Regions from separate parts of the Chitinophaga sp. 05T412 genome, predicted to be linked through region 1. Evidence: riboswitches for the same ligand, from Rfam matches in the RefSeq annotation. Region 1 holds a riboswitch; each other region holds the start of a gene.
What was found. A riboswitch is a leader RNA that binds a small molecule or an ion and turns the genes downstream of it on or off. The one in region 1 is predicted to bind cobalamin.

Region 2: another riboswitch for cobalamin. It lies ahead of AC1DFM_RS18900 (acyl-CoA thioesterase); the one in region 1 lies ahead of AC1DFM_RS33695 (DUF5074 domain-containing protein).
Region 3: another riboswitch for cobalamin. It lies ahead of AC1DFM_RS16800 (TonB-dependent receptor); the one in region 1 lies ahead of AC1DFM_RS33695 (DUF5074 domain-containing protein).
Region 4: another riboswitch for cobalamin. It lies ahead of AC1DFM_RS17755 (DUF5074 domain-containing protein); the one in region 1 lies ahead of AC1DFM_RS33695 (DUF5074 domain-containing protein).

What each region holds. Positions count from the first base shown of each region.
Region 1 covers NZ_JBFTLN010000025.1:21,114-26,532, forward strand. The annotation lists gene AC1DFM_RS33690 (aldehyde dehydrogenase family protein) at 1-1,274, shown strand, start outside; cobalamin riboswitch at 1,403-1,613, shown strand; gene AC1DFM_RS33695 (DUF5074 domain-containing protein) at 1,797-2,927, shown strand; gene AC1DFM_RS33700 (UDP-glucose--hexose-1-phosphate uridylyltransferase) at 2,968-4,065, opposite strand; gene AC1DFM_RS33705 (hypothetical protein) at 4,314-5,018, opposite strand; gene AC1DFM_RS33710 (SH3 domain-containing protein) at 5,021-5,419, opposite strand, start outside.
Region 2 covers NZ_JBFTLN010000008.1:184,960-190,378, forward strand. The annotation lists gene AC1DFM_RS18885 (TonB-dependent receptor) at 1-585, opposite strand, end outside; gene AC1DFM_RS18890 (FecR family protein) at 710-1,903, opposite strand; gene AC1DFM_RS18895 (RNA polymerase sigma factor) at 1,961-2,554, opposite strand; cobalamin riboswitch at 2,667-2,870, shown strand; gene AC1DFM_RS18900 (acyl-CoA thioesterase) at 3,060-3,446, shown strand; gene AC1DFM_RS18905 (hypothetical protein) at 3,532-4,482, opposite strand; gene AC1DFM_RS18910 (YncE family protein) at 4,501-5,419, opposite strand, start outside.
Region 3 covers NZ_JBFTLN010000007.1:72,690-78,108, forward strand. The annotation lists gene AC1DFM_RS16790 (hypothetical protein) at 1-1,028, opposite strand, end outside; gene AC1DFM_RS16795 (YncE family protein) at 1,046-2,197, opposite strand; gene AC1DFM_RS16800 (TonB-dependent receptor) at 2,194-4,263, opposite strand; cobalamin riboswitch at 4,371-4,578, opposite strand; gene AC1DFM_RS16805 (class I SAM-dependent methyltransferase) at 4,710-5,419, opposite strand, start outside.
Region 4 covers NZ_JBFTLN010000007.1:313,728-319,146, forward strand. The annotation lists gene AC1DFM_RS17740 (RNA polymerase sigma factor) at 1-472, shown strand, start outside; gene AC1DFM_RS17745 (tetratricopeptide repeat protein) at 623-1,735, shown strand; gene AC1DFM_RS17750 (hypothetical protein) at 1,901-2,398, shown strand; gene AC1DFM_RS17755 (DUF5074 domain-containing protein) at 2,484-3,836, opposite strand; cobalamin riboswitch at 4,171-4,382, opposite strand; gene AC1DFM_RS17760 (hypothetical protein) at 4,429-4,857, opposite strand; gene AC1DFM_RS17765 (hypothetical protein) at 4,874-5,326, opposite strand; gene AC1DFM_RS17770 (AraC family transcriptional regulator) at 5,341-5,419, opposite strand, start outside.

The DNA of each region.
Region 1 (5,419 bases):
GCATGGGACAAATTCAATGGATAAAAACACCTTTACCCGAGCGTATAAAAATCATCCGTAAATTCAGTGACCTGCTGGAAAAAAATATCGAGAAACTAGCCGCCGTTCTCACCTCCGAAACGGGAAAACCACTCCAGCAGTCGCGCAATGAAATCAATGGCGCCAGAACCCGCATCCAATGGATGGTTGACAATGCTGAAAAATACCTGGCAGACGAATGGGTAACGAATACGGATACACTGAAAGAGAAAGTAACGTACGAACCGCTCGGCGTGATCTGTAATATTTCTGCCTGGAACTACCCGTATCTGGTAGGCGTCAACGTGTTTATTCCGGCGCTACTGGCCGGCAACAGCGTGCTGTACAAGCCATCTGAATATGCCACCCTCACTGCTTTACAAATAGAAACCTTGCTGGTAAGAGCCGGCGTGGATGAAAATGCTTTTAAAGTAGGCATCGGTGGCAAGTATGCCGGCGAACAACTGCTGGGCCTTCGCTTTGATGGCTACTTCTTTACCGGCTCCTATAAAACCGGGAAATCCATCTATGAAAAAGTAGCGCAGAAAATGGTGCCCTGCCAAATGGAACTGGGAGGTAAAGACCCGCTCTATGTAACAGATGATATCACCGACATCGCCGCAGTAGCTGCAGCTACCGCCGATGGCGCCTTCTATAATAACGGACAAAGCTGCTGCGCCGTAGAACGGATATACGTACACGAAAAAGTATACGATGAATACGTGGCTGAATTTGTAAAAGCTGTGCGCTCGTGGAAACTGGGTCTTCCTACTGATGAAGGCGTATACTTTGGCGCCTTAACCCGGCCGGAACAACTGGAGGTACTGGAAGCACAGGTAAAAGATGCGCTGATCAGAGGCGCTACCTTATTGCTGGGAGGAAAACGCATTGATCATGATGGCAACTTCTTTGAGCCCACCGTGCTGGTACATGTGCACAACAAAATGAAAGTGATGCAGGAGGAAAGCTTTGGGCCCATTATCGGTATTATGAAAGTACAGTCAGATGAAGATGCCATACACTTTATGAATGAAACGGATTATGGCCTGACCGCATCTGTATATTCCAACAGCCAGGCGAGAGCAGAAGAAATTCTGTCGCAGGTAAATAGTGGCACTGGTTATTGGAACTGCTGCGACCGCGTTACTGCCGGGTTACCCTGGGCGGGCAGAAAACATTCGGGGTTTGGTGCAACGTTGTCGCATCAGGGAATACGCGCTTTTACGAGAACAAAATCATGGCAAATGAAGGCTTAGCCGAAAGCTGAAAGCAAAAAGCAAAAAGCTATTGTTGCGAGTGATTAAAGCGTTAATAATATACGCAATGATCATGCGCGACAATAGCTTTTTGCTTTATGCTTTTTGCTTTATGCTCCATTTCCCGTACGTTTGCATCCACAATTGGTTCCCGCCATTGGCGGGATTAAAAGGGAATCCGGTGAAATACCGGAGCTATCCCCGTAGCTGTGATCCTGCATTCATTTTCGAATGAATCGTTTTTTCCGGATACTCCAAACCACTGTCTGCCAACTGCAGATGGGAAGGTTACCGGAAAAGCAGGAGAGCCAGAAGACCTGCCAGCTGTAAACAATCATTCAGCGCTTTCGGGTGAAAGGCCAGGGATGTAAGCCTAACGGCATATATTCTATTGTGTAAAGTATTATTTACCCCAGGGCGCCTTATGCAGATGTACTAACATCGGCCTTTTGATTTGTTGTTTTTTTCCGGACCAACCATCCGGACAGGGAAAGGTATGTCATCAATCAAAACAAGTATTATATGAAAAAACAGTTATTGTCCTGCTTATTTGTAGCGTTTACCCTATTGATCGCTTCCTGTAAAAAAGAAGACGCATTAACATCGTCCTCATTACAAAAGTTAGACGTCAACACTAAAACCGGTGTTACCGCCTCATTGATCACCGGCAAGTATGCTAATGGGTTCTTTATTGCCAACGAAGGCTGGTTTGGGCATGGCACCGGCGACCTTCATTTTTATTCGTATAGTGGTGATAGTTTGGTACAGAATGTATATCAACTGGAAAACCCTACGGGCGCATTAGGCGGCGCCTCCAACACACTGCAATTTGCTACCTTCTTCAACAACAAGTTATACATCGTGGTAAAAGCAGGCGGCCCGCTGGTAGTTACCGATGGTGGCAGCATGGTGGAAACAGGTCGCATCAGTACCCTCCCTGCTAACGATGGACATGCCTTCCTCGGCGTAGACGCTACCCATGGCTTGCTGAGCGCTGCCGATGGCGTATATCCTATTACGTTACCATCCCTGGCAGTAGGTACTAAAATCAGTGGCGTATCCGGCTATACCGGCGATATGCTGAAACTCGGCAGCTACATTTTTGTATTATCTCAAACAGATGGTATCGTAGCACTGAACAGCAGCACTTACGCGGTAGTAAAAAAATTCGGCGCCGCTAACCTTGGCTTTGCGGCTGGTAAAGATGGGGCAGTATATGCTACCACAGCAGATTCCCTGGTGCGTATTGATCCCGCTACACTCACCCGCACAGCGGTAAAACTGGGCTTCACCGTACCGTCTCCATGGGGTGCATGGCGTCATGCAGGCATCAGCGCTTCTACGCAGGAAAGTGCTATTTACATTGTGCGTAACAACGGCTTTGCCGGCGGTACCCAATTGTATCGTTATGTAATTGGCAATGCAGCCTCTTTAACTACACCATTTATCACGCTGCCTACCGGCCAGTATTTCTATGGTGCAGGCGCTGCTTATAACAAAGAAACCAATGAACTGGTAGCCACCACCCTCAACGGATCAATGACCGGTAACATCAACCGTGTATTGATTTACGATGCCACCACTACTACCCTGAAAAAAACATTGACGTACAACGGCTGGTACTTCCCTGCTATGCCGGTGTTTCATGAATAAATAATAATAAAAGGCTGACGAAATCGTCAGCCTTTTATTATTATCCTGCATTTACCGTTTCCAGCAAAGTGTAATGTACATCGGAGAGGGATTGTAATTTCTTAGCGGCCCATTCCGGCGTAATATCACGCTGTGGACTGGCCAGCAACTCATATCCTACCATGAATTTCTTCACAGACGCAGAGCGTAATAATGGCGGATAGAAGTGCATATGCCAATGCCACTCCGGATGTTCACCGCTATTCACAGGCGCCTGGTGCATACCCGCGGAGTAAGGGAAGGACGTTTCAAAAAGATTATCGTACTTAGTAGCCAGTATTTTCAGAATCGACGCTAATGCCTGTTTTTCATCTTCTGTAAAATGCGTCATATCCGGTACATGACGTTTGCTGACAATCATGGTTTCAAAAGGCCATACTGCCCAGAAAGGCACCAGTGCTACAAAATGCTCATTTTCTACCAGCACACGTTCCTGCTTCTCTAACTCCTGCGCAATATAGCTTTGGAGTAAGCTTTTACTGGTAGCCTCATAGTATTTTTTCTGGTGAGATGTTTCTTTAATCAGTTCTGCCGGCAAATCGCTGGTTGCCCAGATCTGACTGTGTGGATGAGGGTTACTGCACCCCATGATGTCCCCTTTGTTTTCAAAAATCTGCACATACTTAATAGCCGGATCTGCGGATAACTGGCGGAATTCATCTTCCCATAATCCAATCACCTTTCGGATATCTGCTACGTCCAGCAGAGGTAGGGTCAGGTCGTGCCGGGGAGAAAAGCAAACCACGCGGCAAATCCCTTTTACGCCACGTGCATGCAGCAGCTGATCTACCTGTTCTACGCCAGCAGGCGTGTCTGCCATCAGGGCGCCAAAATCATTGGTAAAGGCAAAGGGCTCGGTGTAATCCGGATTCTGGTCGCCACCCATCCGGTCGTTGCCGGGACAGAGATAACAGCCGGCATCGTAGGCAGGCAAGGGCTCCTTATTTACTTTCTCTACTTTGCCATTCCATGGCCTTTTGGTACGATGTGGCGATACTAATACCCATTCACCCGTTAATATGTTTAACCGCTGGTGAGGGTGGTCTTCTAACTGGAATTCTTGCATAAATGACGGTGCTGCGTTGATTTCGACAACCATACTTACCAAGGGTATTTATGGTCAATCGGTTAATAAGCGTTAAAAATACGCGTAAAAATAATAGTTGCAACTTTTAGGCAAAAAATATTTATGTCTTTTAGACAATATCAGGCTGGAGAACCCTTATCCGGCGTCTTCTTATCATTCTTTTGTCAGGCAATTGCAGCGGCGGACTGGTTGGCGGGCATGGTCCCGGGTTAGCCAAAATACTGGCTTCTTCATCTATGCCTCATAAAAAATATAAAGGCTTAATAGTACCTTATCGCATCCAGCTTTATCTCACTGATACTATACTCATTATCCTTCTCCGGATAAATATCTTCTACTATTATTTTAATCGTATCTCTATGCCCACTGAAATTATAAAGGGTCTTATACGAAAAATCCAGGTACTGGTGCTTGTAGGTATTTTGCAAAATAATGCCCGTATCCAACACCTGCTGGTTGATAGCTAACGACATTTTCCTTATACCTCCTGATTCTTTCCACAACTGGTAACTGTGCCTGTTTCCATTGAAGATACTTAACCCACTTACAGATATCAGCGGATCTTTTCTTTCGGAATTTACCAGGCCCGGGAACCAGATAACCAGTATAATGGTGTCTCGTCCGCTAAAACTACCTGTTACTGCGGTAGTCAAACTATAATCATTCATTCCCCGTAAAGCCGGGGATGTGCTGTCATTTTTTATCCGATATACTTTGAAATCTTCTGCAGTAAAGGCATCATCATCTCCAATACCATAATTGGAGTCTTCTTCAAAGTTCATGTTATCGTTTTCAGTAGTACTTACAACTACGCGGTTTACAGTTGGTAAAGTATCCCTTGATGGCTGCTGTGACTTTATCATTGTATCTACTACTCCCTGCGTACTGTCTCTTTCACCACTACTATTGCACACACAAAACATGGCGCTGACTAGTATGAAGCATATGATAAGCAATCTCTTCATCCTTAATCTACTTGAAATTCATCTGTTTCCTCTAATAAAAACCCCGGATAACCAATTACCCAACCCACCTTTTCTTTCCACTTAATTTGGTACCATACCCAGCGTTTACCGTTCCAGCTACCGGTTTTCCTGCTGGATTGCAAGTATTCCACCTTATCACCTCTGTTTAATTGGCTTAACTCCCGGGAAGCAGTATCCTTTTGTTCATACACACTTAATTTCCCCAAGGCAGTAAGAATAAGCCCCTTTCCGATTAGTTGATCGCTTACCCCCAAATTGTAATCAGGGTATGGCTGCATTAAATCAAATATCCTTCTTCTCAATTTAGTAGCGAATTGAGTATCTAAATCCGCATCTTTGTTGACTGGCTTATAACTTCCATCTGCCGCTCTCTTAAAAAA
Region 2 (5,419 bases), on a different contig from region 1:
ATCGAATTTTACGGACCAGGGTTTGAAGCCTACCATGGAGAATTCCAGTGTTTCACCGGGATTAGCGGAAATGCTGAAGCTACCATCCGATTTAGTCACCGCACCATGTTTGGTACCTTTTACGGTAACAGTAGCGCCGGGGAGTGGTTGTCCTTTGGCGGTGGTAACGGTGCCATGAATTTCTACCGGTGGCGGTGGTGTGCTGGCTGGTTGTGTGGCTGTTTTGTTTTTGACGATGATAGCGCCGTTTTCAATGCTGTAGGAGAGTGGTTGGTTGCGCATGAAAATATTCAGGGCATCATTGACCGTCATGTTTTTCACCTCAATATTGCTTCTGCCGCTTTTCTCCAGTAGCGCTTCATCCGCCAGGATATTAAGTCCGGTTTGTTTGTTGATTTCCCGGAAGACATCTTTGGCAGTGGCGTTTTTAAGCGACAGGTTCACCACCTGGTTTTGTGATTTAGCCGCCTGCACCTGCATACCAGTGGCGAGGCAGAACAAGGCCAGCAGCTTACTGGCTTTCAGACGTTTGGTGGAGCGCCGGTAGTTATCATACCGGGTACAGGCATCAGTACTTAATCGCATACTTGTGCTGATTTTGATTTAGATAATTGGTTGTTAAGTTTTCTATCGTTTTTCTTCAACTGTACTCTGGCTTTAGTGCCGCTCATCGGTTGTTGTCACTGTTCATTTGCTAATCAGTAGTTGGTTATTCTTCTCCTTTGACAATCAGTTTTTTTCCGTTTATGCTATATGTTACATTATTGGCATCCAATAGTTTTAATACATTCAGCAGCGGGCTGCGGCGGCTGATCATACCAAAGAATTTCCTTGGTTTTACCGGGCCTTCGTATACTACTTCGAGATCGTACCAATGCGCAAATTGTTTGAGCACGGTGGTGAGGTCTGCGTTTTCGAAGCGGAAGTAGCCTTCTTTCCAGGCAATAATTTCATCGGTGTTGATACCGGTTATTCTTTTTTGGTTGCCATTGCTGTTGGTCTGCGACTGTTCTCCGGGCGCCAGTTGGAGGCTGCCTTTATCGCTGTTTACTTTTACGGCGCCTTCCAGCAGGGTGGTATTCACCGTGGCTTCGTCTGTGTAGGCGTTGATGTTAAAGTGTGTACCCAGTACGTCGACTGTAATTTGTTTTGTTTGTACGCGGAAAGGCCGGTGTGCATCGTGTGCAATTTCGAAATAGGCTTCTCCGGTGAGTGTTACTTTGCGTTCATCGCCGGCAAAGGTGGCGGGGAAACGGATGGATGAGGAGGCGTTGAGCCATATTTTGCTACCGTCAGCCAGTACCAGCGGGAAGCTTTCGCCGGCGGCGGTGGTGAGTGTATTGTATTGTGGAGTGGCGGTTTCGCCGGTTGTTTTTTCGTATATCAGTTGTCCGTTGTTTGTCCGGATATTGCCTTGTTGGGCCAGTTGCTGCATGCCTTTTTCGTCCAGTACAATTGTTTCTCCGTTGGCCAGGGTCAGTACCGCTTTGTTGGGTGTTGTACCGTTGACTACGAATACCGGTCTATCGGCTGCCGGGGCTGCCGGGTGATGAGGATGCCAGAACCGGTAGGTAACCGGGCCGGCTATCGCCAGCAAAACGGCTGCTGCTGCGGCCAGTTTAAGCATCCGGTATTTGCCTCCAGGCTGCACTGGCACCACCGGGGTGGCCTGTATATGCTTTAAAAGCGCCTTCCTGACCCTGTCGCCCGCATGAGTTGCCGGTGGTGCCGCCTCGGGCGTTACCTGCCGGAAAGCGGCTTGTAATTCGTTTAACAGGGTACGGTTCGACATGTCCTGCCGCAGGTAGTCCATTAGTTCAATGGCTTCCGTAGGCGTACACGTCCGCTGTTGCCAGCGGAGGAGTAATTCCTCATTATACGCGTCGTTTTTTTCGGTGGACATATCTATACTATCCGAAAAACGACTAATAGGGTGGGTGGGGATGAAAATATTTTTTTGCTATGGTTGGGTGATGACAAAACCCGATAGCAGGAAGAGGGGAAGCAACCCATCTGCGTTAGTATAAAAATAAAAGCGGATACTTTTCATGGCCATGACCATATGTTCCTTCACCGTATTCCGGGAGATACCCAGTTCTATGGCTACTTCTTCGTAGCTTTTGCTTTCCTCCCGGCATAACCTGAATACCTTTTGTCGCTGTGGGGGCAACTGACGGATGGCTTCCAGCAATAATGCTTCATACTCCTTCCATATCAGACTGGTGTCTGCATCATTTGTTTGCCGTTGTAATTCCTGCATCACCTGCAGGCGCAGCGTTTCATCGGCAGTAATCTTTTTTAACGATTTAAATACCTGGTTACGGGTAATACGATACAGGTATCCACTGAAGGACAATTCCGGATTGATACGCTCCCTGATCTCCCATATCTTTATAAATACTTCCTGTAGTGCATCTTCTGCAAAAGCAGGAATATTAACAAAGTGGAGTATGTAGGTGTAAAGTGAGGGGTAGTATTGGTTGTATAATGTGATATATGCTGCTGCATCCCCTTGCTGCAGTTTCTTCAACAGAACCGCTTCTTCATTACCCACTGGCATTGTTATTTAAAGCTAAAATAAGCAATTGGCGATAAATTTTCCGGAATTTTCTGGGGAAGACAACATCCGCTGGATTTACTATCTTCGCCACGGTTCTTTACGTATTACCATCGAAGCAAGTATTGGTTTCCGCCGAAAGGCGGGATTAAAAGGGAACTGTGTGTAAATCACAGGCTGTCCCGCAACTGTAAGTTTTGCGCAGCTCATTATACTGCAACCGGTAAATAAGATGCCACTGTTCCGCTCCGGGAATGGGAAGGTATTTGCCGGCAAAACGAGCCAGGAGACCTGCCTTTACTTCACTTTGACATTGCTTTCGCGGATTGAGGCAGGTCAGGTTTTGATAGTAGTCTTTTTTAAAACAGCTAGCTGGCTAACTGCCTGCCTGTGAATAATAATAGCCTGCTGCCTTTTCCTTTCTCCTTCCTTCCGTTAAAGTATTGTGATATATGTATAAGAGCGTGGATACTCTTTTATCACTATTAAAAACAATACCAAAATGACGATGCAGGAAAAAATGCTGAAAGCAGAGACCCGTATATTCAAAGCCGTATTTCCCAGCACAACCAACCATTACGACACCCTCTTTGGTGGCACTGCCATGTCGCTCATGGATGAAGTGGCGTTCATTACAGCCACCCGTTTTTCCCGTAAAAAAATGGTGACGGTATCCTCCGGACAAATAGATTTTACGCGGCCCATTCCTGCCGGTACGATTGTGGAATTAATTGGTAAAGTAACGGAAGTAGGCAATACCAGCTTAAAGGTGCTGGTGGAATTGTATATAGAAGAGATGTATTCTGATAGCCGGGAGAAGGCTATATCAGGCACTTTCAGCCTGGTGGCGATTGGGGATGATAAACATCCGGTGCCCATCAATAGTTAAACGGAACAAATGAGGAGGCGGGATCATGTTGTGATCCCGCCTTTTTTGGGTATTTGAGGTGTTAGTTCATAGAAATGGTCATCATTTATTTTAGATTGAGATCTTTTACACCTGTTACTTCTGTAGAAATTTCTCCCAACCAACCGGCTTCTGCACGTTGACCAGTCTGTACTTTAATAAAGTCGATACCGGTGAGTTTTACAGGGTTACCGTCTTTATCTACTGCCCAGTCGATTTTAATTCTCGCATCAGGATCGTCATTAGGCATGTTATCTGAATAGCCCCAGGAAAAAGGAAGAGATACATAGTAAGGTGAACCTGGATCGCTGGAGGTATTTTTAACATTGGCAGCAGAAAGTTTAGTGCCGGTAAACGTGATGCTGTCGCCTTTCCACTGTGGATAGTAGGATTGGTCGTGGAAGATATTTTTCGCTAGATACCCGCTACCGCCCTGGTTATCTTTCCATTTGATGTAATTCTTATCGCTGGTATAATTATCATCCGGATCTGGAGTAGGAGCCTTGGTAGTATCTGGTTTATAGTAAGTGATCTGGTAGTTTTTAATTGTTTTGGAGCTGTTGTACTCAGATCCGGCAATTTCAAACCATTCGTCGTCTGGTAATCCGTTTTTGTTTTTGTCAACGGAAACGGAGATGACGCCCGGTTCTCCGAAATTGGCAAAAGCATTGCCCAATACAACGAAAGAGTATTGACCAGGTACATTTTTGATGGTATGGTCGAAGCCCATGACTACGTAGCCACCGAAGCCACCGAGTGAAATCATACCGTTTGCCTGCGACAGCGCATCCAGTGCGTGGGCTGCCATTTTTTTATCGTCGTCGCCTTTATTCCAGGTGGGCAGGTCATTGATAAATTGTCCGGGTGCAGGGAAGTATTCAAAAACTTTAGTGACTTTGTTTAAAAAGGGGCCGGTTGGTTCCGGATCTACCKGTGTTACTGCCTGATCTTTGCTTTTGGAGCAACTGGCGGCTATCATAGCCGTAATCATACCTGCGAGTAGAAATCTTCTTTTCATAATAGTTGATTAGTGTGATTATTTATTTGCTTTCACGAAAACCATATGACCGGGGATATCTCCGGTAACGGCTGACCATTTCTTTTTCCCTGTTTTATCGAAGCAGTATAGGGTGCCGAAAGACACATAATCTTTGGCATCTGTTACAAAAAAGTCTCTGGTGGCAGGATTCACAATAATGCCATAAGGCATTCTGATGGATTTTTCTGTGCCATCTGTAATGAAGTTGGTATTGAGCAACGTTTCTGTTTTTACGTTGATCATGTTGTAGGAAACGGTCCATTTGCCGGTATTATAGCTGAACTGAGAGCCATATACAAAAGCGGTATCACCGGCGATGCAGAGGTTACTGGCGCCGATATCAAACGTTTTTTTGACCGCATCTGTTTTGGTATCAATCACAAACAGCTTCGATGGAATACTGCGATAATCGCCGCGGGAAGTCACGTATAAGTCGCCCTCACTATCCGCTTTCAGCCGATCGAGGTTGATGGCCACATCAATTTTTTTTGTTTCGGTGAAGGTGAGCAGGTCAATGACAGAAACGGTGCGATCATAATTAGGCACGCGGTAGCCACCGGAATTAGCCACATATAATTTATTATTTACCACTGCCATTTCCTCCGGTTGGTAGCCTACAATTACTTTCCGTGTTACCTGCAGGGTGGCGGTATCTACTTCTGCTACAAAGCCAATGGGAGCGGCACCATCTATTTTTACCGGCCCTGCGTAAGAGCTCACATAGGCTTTACCGTTAGCAAAGGTGATATAGCGGCAGTTGAGGATATCGATTTTTCCGAGGCGTTTGGTATCGGCTACGTTCATCACTTCTACCTTGTTGGATACGTTGATAACGGCGTATAGTTTGCTGCCATAGATCTGGATGTCGTTACCCACATCTCCTAATTCTTTTACTACCGTTGGATTTCTTTCGGCA
Region 3 (5,419 bases), on a different contig from region 1:
CTGTATACTCTCCTTGCGTCAGTATCTGTTTTATTATATGTAAAAGTGATTTCATAGTCCGGCATATCTTCCAGTCCGTAATCATCATTTTTAATTTCATACCATTCATCTGCATCCGGCTTACCATTTTTATTACGATCATACGCCACATACACAGCAGGTAAATCTAATTTTGAAAAAGTAGCTCTCAGTTCCAGGTCAGGCTTACCTGCTACGTTGGCTACGGTGTGATCAAATTTAAAGGTGGCAGATCCGCCCCAGGAGCCGATCATCAACGATGCATACGTATCTTCTTTCCGGATATCAGACGCTTTGGCCAGAAAATCGTTATACGACAGCGGATATTCTTCGCCATACTTCCAGAATTCGGAAGACCCTACAATAGACCAGTTATGATTTTTACCGGGTGCGGGCGCATACTCCAGCACCATGTATGCATTGTTTACATATTGCATCGGTTTCACCGTAATGCTGCGGGAAGAAATAGTTGTTTGCTTGCCTACTGTGGCGCGAAACTTCAGCTCGTAGGTGCCGGCTACCGTTGCAATAAAGCTCAGGTTTCTTTTTTTACCAATCACTGAATCTCCGATGGACCACTCATAGTCGTAGTCGGTACGATCTGGTCCGGTGATGGTAGGATTGATTTCTCTTACGGAACACATGGCCACTTCCGGCTGCTCTGCTATGGATATGGCAATAGGTTGCTCTACTTTAATTTTGTAAGATTGTTCCGCAGCCCCTCCTTTATTATTGACTTTAAAAACCACCTCGAAATTACCCGCTACAGCGGCTTCAAAGGTATAGTTTACCTGCCCTGCCGCCATTTGTTTTCCATTCACTAACCAGGTATAATCATTTCCTTTCAGGTTAGTAATGTTAGGCGCCAGTACAATTTTATCACCGATATTCAGTACCAGTGTATCTGCGTTTCCCCCAGAGATACCGGGAGCCCGGTACTCCTCTTTTTTACAGGAGGCAATGAACAACACAACGACTATCAGCCATTTTAGTGTAAAAATGTTTCTCATACTTTAATTTTCAGTGATTAAGGTTTAGGCAGTAAAGCAAAATGTGCGGGTATATCGCCTGTACGTACGCCCCATTTCTTTTTGCCTTCTTTTGTAAAACAGTATAGCATGCCAGGCGAAACGTAATTACCAGCATCTGTTACATAGATATCTTTGGTGGTGGGATGTACCATAATTCCATACGGTATCTCTATCTCTTTATCTGTTCCATCCGTGATAAAAGCGCGGCTCACCACCTTATGCGTGCGCGTATCCACGATGCCATAGGTAATAACATTGGAGTATGTAATATAACTCCACTCCGTACTATACACATATAGGGAGTCGCCATCCAGGTAATAGTTACTCACGGCAATAGGTATGGTGTCTGTTACTTTTTCCAGTGTTTTATCAATAAAATAAAGCCGGGAAGGCAGCTTCTTATAATCGCCCCGGGAGGTTACCCAGAGGTCACCGCGTTTATCTGCTTTGATGTGATCGAGATTATAGGCTACGTCAATTCGTTTATCTTCTTTAAAGGTGGCCAGGTCAATGACAGAAACGGTTCGCTCGTATTTTTCTGTGCTCCCGGCGCCCATGTAGCCGCCGGAATTAGCCACGTAAATTTTACCATTCGTGATTTCAAGGCCATCTGGTTGGAAGCCTACAATACATTTGGCAACAATAGAAAGCGTAGCAGTATCCACTTTGGCGACATAGCCTTTTTGCGTGTAATTGGGATTAATCTGGATAGGGCCCGCATAAGAAGTGATGTAGGCAAATCCTTTATCAAACTTAATGTAGCGGCAATTAGGAATTTCAATTTGTCCAATTCTACGGGCGGTCCTTGCATCCATCACTTCCACTTTATTGGAAGCATTGATTACCGCATAAAGCCGGCCGCCGTAAATAGCAATATCGTTCCCTACATCTCCTAATTCCTTGGGCACCGTGGGATTGATGGCGGCATAAATGTTCCGTTTATATTCTCCTTTGGTATAGTCAAAATAATCGAGCGTACTTTTGTTGCTGCCCATATTACCTTCATTCAGGAGATAGAAACCAGCAAAGCCGTTTTGTGAAGCCGAATCCAGCAAGGTGTCTTCACTTGTGAAAACTTCCACCTCTTTTCTGCAGGAAGTAGCTACGAACACCAACAACACGATAAAAAATAAGGGATGTGTTCTCATAGCTCAACAGATAAGATGATTTTATAATTACGTTTAGGCATCGGATAATTCGTTACTACATCAAAATCCTGACTGAGTACATTATTCATTTCTCCGGCAATCCGGCATTGGTAGTGCTTAAACCGGATATTTTTTGAGGCAGATATATCACTGGTGTACCACGGTTGTTCGTAGTTAACGGGGATGTTCGCGGAGTTGTTATAACGTTCGCCTACGTAAATAAAACTGTAGTTCAGTCGCCACGACTGATATTGTATACTCGAAATAAGTGATCCGCTATGCCAGGGGACATAAGGAATTTGTCCGCCATAAGTCACCTTTTGTAATTCGGTACTTTTTCGTTTGGTAAAATCCTGTGCCGACTGATAAGTATACGCCGCTCTTATATTGAAGAAGATATTTTTGGGAAGATTAAAAGCCATATCGCCCACAATGTCCACTCCCCTGATTTCTACCATCCCAACATTCATCATGGTCCAGCGAAACATGCCACTGCCTTTTGGAATAGCGAGTATTTTATTGGTGACCTGGTTAAAGTAGCCATCTGCCTGGATTTGCCATTCACTCAACAGCGATCCCGGACGACTTTTCCCATAGGAAAATCCGAGGTTGTATTGATGGGTATATTCGGGTTGCAAACGGATATTACCAATATCCGTGTAATAGAGGTCATTAAAAGTAGGCATCCGGAAGATATTCTTATAGAAGGCGCGGATGTTAAAATCTCTATTTGAAAAAGGCTTGTAGGAGAAGAATACCGCGGGCGTTATTTCATGCTTCGTGGGAGCTGCTGCTGCGGAATCTCCCTTAGAAGTATTTCCGATGGTAATCTGTTCATTCACAAAGGTACCTAAAACACTGGCCTGTATTTTCACTTTCCCAAATTCCCCTGCGCCGGCCAGGGCTACGAGGGAGGTGAATCTTTTAGGGAATACAAAACCATCCAGGTTAGCGGTCAGCGTATTGTACTGAACATCTGTGGACAGATTGATATCAATTTTTTTCGACACGGCATATTTGTTGGCAACAGATCCATACCATTCCTGCTGGCGAAAAATATTATTGATATACATTAACGTTGTATCCGGGTTGAGATAGCGCATGTAGTCATTAGCGTACTTCGCGTTGACTTGTAAATCGTACCCTTTGACAATATTTTTCTGGTAAGACCCTTGCACGAAGAAGCTCCGGTCCCACTGCCGCTGTGAGCGTTTCCAGATATTGTTAACGATGGCGCCGGGAATGCCTTTTTCAGAATCATAAAAGTATGCCTTCGCATTCCACCAACCCCGGTTGATATTGCCATATAGTCCACCTTCTACTCTTACGGCATTGATATCTCCATTTTTTCTGATGGCAGTGGTATCCCAGGCAATACTGTGAGAGTCATGAAATACTCTTTTATAACGGTATGGATAACGGCCGGAAGATTTAACATATTCTCCACTTACGGAATAGTTAACGTTTGTTGAAAGCTTCTGCTCAAATAATACAGATGGGTTGATCAGATCAAACGAACCTGTTTTAAAAACACCTTTGAAATGGGTAGTTCTGGAAGAATCGAAAACAGGCTTCCGGCTTCTCAGATAGATGCTGCCTGAGGAGCCATAGTCTTTGGCGGGTTGAAAGATCTCGCTTTTCTGACCGTTGTAAACAGAGATAGATTCGATATTATCCATGGAAAACTTCCCAAGATCTATTTGTCCGTTTTGGGCATTTCCTAACTGGATACCRTCATAAAATACGCCCATATGGTTAGTGCCCATACTGCGCATATCAACCGTTTTCAGGCCACCTATACCGCCATAGTCTTTTACCTGTACACCGGCGAAATACCGGATAGCATCTGCTACAGAAAAGCTGTTCAAACTTTTCAACTGATCATCGGACAATTTCTGCGAAGGAATCACTTCTCTATATCCAATGGTGGAAATAGTGACCCCCTTCAATGTTCTGACACGCATCGTATCTACGCGTGTAATGCTACGATCGGTTTGCTGTCCGTACAGATGAATGCCAATAGCCATTAGAAATAGCATTGGCAACGCTTTTAATGCGTTTTGCATATAGGTTAATAGTTGAAGTCGCCCGATGACTACACCGGAAGACATACTAAAAAAATTCCTGAATAAATTCAGTGGTAGCTGTATTCAAAGCTTCAACGCCGAAAGCTTTAAACGTATCTGCAATGGCAGGTCTCCTGGCTTGTTCTCACTTTGAACGGCCTTCCCATTTTTATTTTCTAAAAACAGTGGCATGCAGATGTCAAAGTGTTATAACAGAACTTACAGTAGCGGGTCTGCTCAGGATTTTCACCTGATTCCCTATTAATGCTAACATTGTGAAATCATGTTAGCAACCAAATTGCGGCGTGAAAGTACAATAAATTATTGAATAAGAGCAAGGAGGAGAATAATTATGAAGCAACAGCACGGGGAATGCTGTTGCTCATCTTTCTATAGATGACAAAAAACAAAACACCACACTAGATAAATTAAATACACCGGGATGTTCAGGTCCTGGCTACCAGAAATATTTCTCCGCTGGCAGGCAGCAGATCATCTGTTCTTCCGCTGAAATATCGGTCTGTCATATCTTTCGTGGAAATCGTTTGTATATCTTTTAATCCCACTTCTTTCGCCAATGCGACGATTTCTTCTTCTGAAAAAAAACTGACAAAGGGTGTTCCTGAAGCAGCAGCTCCTTTAATCGCCATTTCCAGCAGGGGCTGATCTTCCGGCTCCAGCAATGCTACCGGCAAATAAAAGGCGATAGCTATCAATGATCCAGATGTCAGCAACATCATTTTCCGGAGCGTGTCTATAATTGCTTCCCGGGTAAGATAAAGGGTAACACCTGTGCAGGAAACAAAAGCGGGTTGCTGTACCTGGAAGCCGCTGTGCAACAGCTCTTCCCACCAGGAGGACACTTCAAAGTTAACCGGCACAAAATGAAGATTATCGGGCATGGGGTATCCTTTTTCAAGGAGTCGTGCTGCCTTCCAGGTCAGGGTATTGGGTTGGTCTATCTCGTATATATCTACTGGTGCGCTGATGGCTTTATTTCTCTGCGCAAACGTATCCAATCCTGCGCCGAGCAGCACATACTGTTTTACGCCTTTGGCAATCTGTTCTTTCGCCAGGTCTTCAATAAACCGGGAACGGGCTACAATAGAGGCCCTGAGCCGCTTCGTATACTTCATATCGGGGCGCTCCTGCCAAT
Region 4 (5,419 bases), on a different contig from region 1:
CGACCGTTACTTCATCCGCTTATTGAATACCGCGTATAAGCTGCTGGGTAACAGAGAAGATGCGCTGGAAGTGGTGCAGGATGTGTTTGTTCGGCTATATACCAAACGTGCAGGGATAGAAAATACCGATCATCTTTACGCCTATCTGCAAACCATGCTGAAAAATGGCATGATTGACCGCTTCCGGCAACGGCTACTACGACAAAAACAATATGCCGCCCTGAAAGAACAGGCACAGTATCAATCTGCTCATGCCGGTGAACCAGCCATCGACAGCAAAAAGCTGGAAGAGAAAATACATTATATCATCAATGGACTGCCCGAGAAATGCAGGGAAGCATTTATCTTAAGCCGGATGCAGTATTTGTCGCACCAGGCTATTGCGCATAAAATGAGTATTTCAGTGAGCACCGTGGAGAAGCATATTGTAAAGGCGCTGCATGTACTGCGGCAGCAGCTGAAAGAACAATAGGCCGTCTGGCGCGTTCAAAGTCGATGAATATACCTTCCTGTTCCGTTCTTCTTGCTGTCGCCATGTATTAACTTATATTTAGCGCTACCACCCTCCTGATTTTCCAGCTGATCTTATATATTTGCCCATATTATACCTATACTCAAACAGATGAAAACATTCCTGCTGGCTGTAACGCTTACCTGCTCCAGTCTTTCAATATGGGCACAAGATAAAATTACGGATGAACTGAAAACGTTATCCGAAAGCAAACAATTTGACGAGATTACTAAAAAGTATACCAGTAACGTAAGTGACTACACGGCAAAATCACTCTATTATATAGGAGCCGCATATTTCATGAAGGAGGATAGTGAGGGTTGCATCAAATACCTGGATCTCTCTATTGCCAAAGACCCGAAAGATCCAAAGCCTTACTACTTAAAGGCGATGACCTTCTTTTACATGGAGAAGTTTACCGAAGCCATTATACTATTTAAAACTGCGATCAGTCTACAACCAGATGATGCCGAGAATTATAGTGCCCTGGGAGGTGCTTATTATGGCCTTAAACAACTGGATGATGCAACAGCAGCCTATACCAAAGCCACTACGCTTGATAAATGCCCTGACGCAGCCTATAATATGCTGGCACAAATCCTAACAGAAAAAGGTCAGCACATCAAGGCACTGGAAGCCTATTATGTGGCAAAATCAAAGATACCTCAGGACGCTCCCTCCTATATCAATACCTTGTACAATATCGGGCTATTGGAATACCTGCATGGAGATCTTAATAAAGCAGCCACCTCTTATTTAACACTACTTCAATTGAGTCCGGACGATATAGGTGTTTATCCTAAATTAATACAGATATATTATCGCCAAAAGGACTATGATAAGGCTAAGCCGTATAAAGACAAACTCTATGAGGCATCCAAAAAAGGTAAGCTGCCGGATCATCTGAAAGATGATTTTTGTATTGACCAGTTTAAATGGAAAGATTATGATGTAATCGTCTATGAGCGTTACGAAAATGAGAACAAAGGCAGAATTTATAACAAACAGCTTTTCTATGTAATGGATAAAGATGGCAACACCGTATTGCGTGTACAAACCGAATTTTCGCCCATCTCTGTTGAATTAAAAGGTCCCAAATACCTGCTCTGCGCCACCAAAGGGAACACTCATTTGAATCCGGCTATTGGTGTAAATGACGACACCAAATATGACGACCTTAAATCCTGGGCGGTAAAGCTTTTTGAAAAATACATGAAAGAATAATCTATAAGGGAATTAACATCCATGGGGCTCTTTATGTTCTTTATCCTTACAATAGTCATCATAGATCCATTTACCCGGTAATTTCTGGAGTAGGAGAATTTACTTTTATTTCTTATATTCAAGTATTAATGAGTAACCTGTTCTCTAACCCTTAAATAACCATTTATGCGACCCATTGCTGTACTGTCTTGTTTTTTTGTATTCACCTGTCAAATCGTAATAGCCCAGACAAATTGCGATGAGCTAAAGAAAGAAAATGAATACTTAAAGAAGTCATTGCAAATTAATACGCCTACTAAGACGGTCACGGCGGCTAAGATTGACTTCCACTTCATCCGCTGCGAAGGAAATACAAAAGCACAAACGATTAATGTGATCCTAACACTAGTGAATCATGATGCAAACAGAAGCATACTTGTCGATCCTATCCGGGTTGTGGACGTTGAGGGCAACGAGTATAGAAGTGAAGAAGTACTACTGGGGACGCAGGATCGTAGCAATGATCTATATACCGATACACCACTTAAAACAGTCATAAAAATATCCAAAGTATTGCCCGCTGTGAAAATGCTAAAAATATTGCCTATTAACTTCTTTGACCCAGCTCCAGGTACCGGACATTTTAGTCTTGAGTTAAAGGACTTACCAATTACCTGGAAATAATTTTCATTGGAGAGCTATATTACCTTTAACAGATATAATGAGGCTGTCCGGGTTTCCGGACAGTCTCATTATATCTGTATCTAGCCTAATTAAAAGAGTACGTAAAGAAAATTCCCGCCGGGAAATTCGTGTAATTCTTATAATTAGCACTTACAGCAGCTTTATTGCTGAAGTTAAACACGCTGATATTATTAATCAGGTAATCCCAGCCATAGCCTTTCATGGTATTCATATATACTTCGCCAGTCACCGGATGCACGGCAATGTTGTTATACACAATATTGGCGTTTTCTACCATTGATTTTGCATCCACCATAAATTCTGTGGAGCCCATGCTAAAAATATGACGGTATATTTTGGTGCCGGCGCCGCTAAAGTAAAGTGTATCTCCTTTGGCTGTAATGCCTGGCGTAGCGCCCCAACCGGCACTTACACTACCCGCAGTAATATCGTTGGCTTTGATTAAAGAGTAGTCCCTGTAATTGATTTTGGAAATTCTGGCGGGAGATCCGGTGGTAGATACCCAGAGGTTACCATCACTGGCTTTTATCACGCCACTCACACCGGCTTTCATATCCAGCGCATAAGTGAGGGTATCTTTATTAGCTTCTACTACGTATACTTTTGATCCGGCAGCGGCGAAGATCTTATTATTGGAAATGGCCATGGTCATCTTTGCGGCAGACCGGGTTCCCTTGATGAAGGTCAGTGCTTTGGTAACGGTGTTGAAGCGATACAAACCGTTATTGTCGCGGATAATTACATTTTCTTCATTCAGCACCGCCACATGTGTAGGCCAGCTGAGCGTTGCCAGTTCGTCGTTGTAGGCCGCTTCCTTTTTTAATGTTTCCGCATTGGCCACTACCAGTAGCCCATCATTATTAAAAGAATTTCCCATGGCATTTGATTTACCATTTTGGGAGATGATATACACTTTGTTGTTATTGATACATAAATCCTGCGCCGTATTGCCCAGATAAGTACCATTGGCTTTAAAATAAGCGCTGTCCGTTACAATGCCGCGGGGACTGATAAAGGTCAATGATCCATTCTCTGTGGTCATGTTTCCTTCATTTAATACAAATGTGCCGTATTTGTATTTTCCGTATACAGTAATAGCTGCTTGCGCCGATGTTTGCTGGTTATTACCAGAAGCGGTTACTTTAATGATATGTTCTCCTAAATCATTGGACACAAATTTAAAAGTGGTATCACTTACTCCTGCATCCTTACCATCTACCAACCAGGCGAAGGTACTGCCCTGATCTGCTTTCACTTTAAAGAACAAGGTATCTTCCTGCGCCACACTGTTTTGGGAAAGCACGTTTACAATTTGCAGGCCTGTTCCATTCGGCATTGGTACAGTGTTATCTTTTTTTGAACAGGATGCTGCCACAATGGCGATCAATGCCCCGGAGGCTAAAACGCTTTTTTTCATAAATTTTACTACTAATGGTTGTTCTCTTGATGCTATTTTGATATTTAAAAAAACTGACCTTATTACGATCTTCCGTTGTACCCTCTCCTCACCTCTTCAGATTTTTTCACAAAAAGGGCCCTCCCCGCGGTATTCGCAGGTGTTACGCTATAAAAATTCCATTCGCTACAGGGCACACGAATCAATGCTTAAAGACGCTATAAACAAGTCTTTAGTGCAGTTGACAGTAGGCCAAAATGATCCGATAGCCTGGCCGGACGACATATGAAAACAATAAGACCCTGAAATTATTTCAGTGCAAGTTGTTATCTAAAGCCTCATCCCCGAAAGCTTTTGAAATATATCTGCATTGGCAGGTCTCCTGGCTGGTTCTCACTTTAGACGGCCTTCCCATTTTTTTATTCGCTAAAAAACAGTGGCGAGTAGAATGTCAAAGTGTTGTGATAGAACTTACAGTAGCGGGTCTGCTCAGGATTTCCACCTGATTCCCTATTAATTTTAACATCCTGAAATGGGTGCTAAAAACCTAATGCGGCGTGAAAGTACGATAAAATCCTGATAAAGAAGAGGATAGATAAAAAAGAGGAATGGGTTACCGCTTAACAAAATCCGCTATGCGCTGATTCGGCTCCAGGTTTTCACRCAAATAGTAAAATACCGTATCCGTATTAAACGATATTTTTTCGGCAGCAACGATCACGTTGTTTTTGTAATCTTCTGCTTTAAACATAAAAAGCGTATACCCCTGTTCTATTTCAAATTGCAGATTCAGTTCATCTACATTATCCGGCAGTACGAAAACCGGTTGACTGGTATCTGAATGCCAGCCGGAGAAGAATCCATGAAAAAAGAAGACGCCCTCAAATACAATTTCCAGCTGATGGTAATAACACAAATCAGTACTGCCGGCAATGATCAAATTATGACCGTCATATTTATAAACATGAAAATCCAGCCATACATCCTTTCGTATGATGCTATCAATCAGATGCACTATTTCGGAAACATAGGTCGTTGTCATTACTTTATTTTTGCGATCATGCCCTGCTATTAATCCTCAACTCAAACACGCGGCCATTGGAAAGATTCACCTTTACATTCCAATAATAAGTGCCGCCATCTTCTACCTGAATAATTTGCTTTGTCAGATTAGCTTTCAGTTCGTCCTCCGGCCAAAAGAAATTTATCCAGATAATTTTCTTCCCGTTTTCACCGATAAATCCAACATACTGTTTGCCATAAAAATCCCAATTATTCCGGAGGGATTTTAACGTTTTATTGTTCATTTGCTGGAGCTTTTCCCTGACAATATCTGCTGCACGTTTTGCCTCCGCGGGGGTAGGCGTAAACCGACCCGTTGCTTTCGGATATATATCCTTAGCTGCTTTATGGCTGGCAGGAAATATGTGGCTTACGGTCCCGGTTTGCCCCAACACGGTTTGGAAACAACATAACCCGGCAATGATCATCATTAGTATAAAACGCTGCATCTTTTATTAGTTTATTATCCCTCTCTGAACTGCGTGGGCGTAATCCCCGCCTGGGCTTTAAAGAAATTAGAAAAATACGCATGATCTACAAAG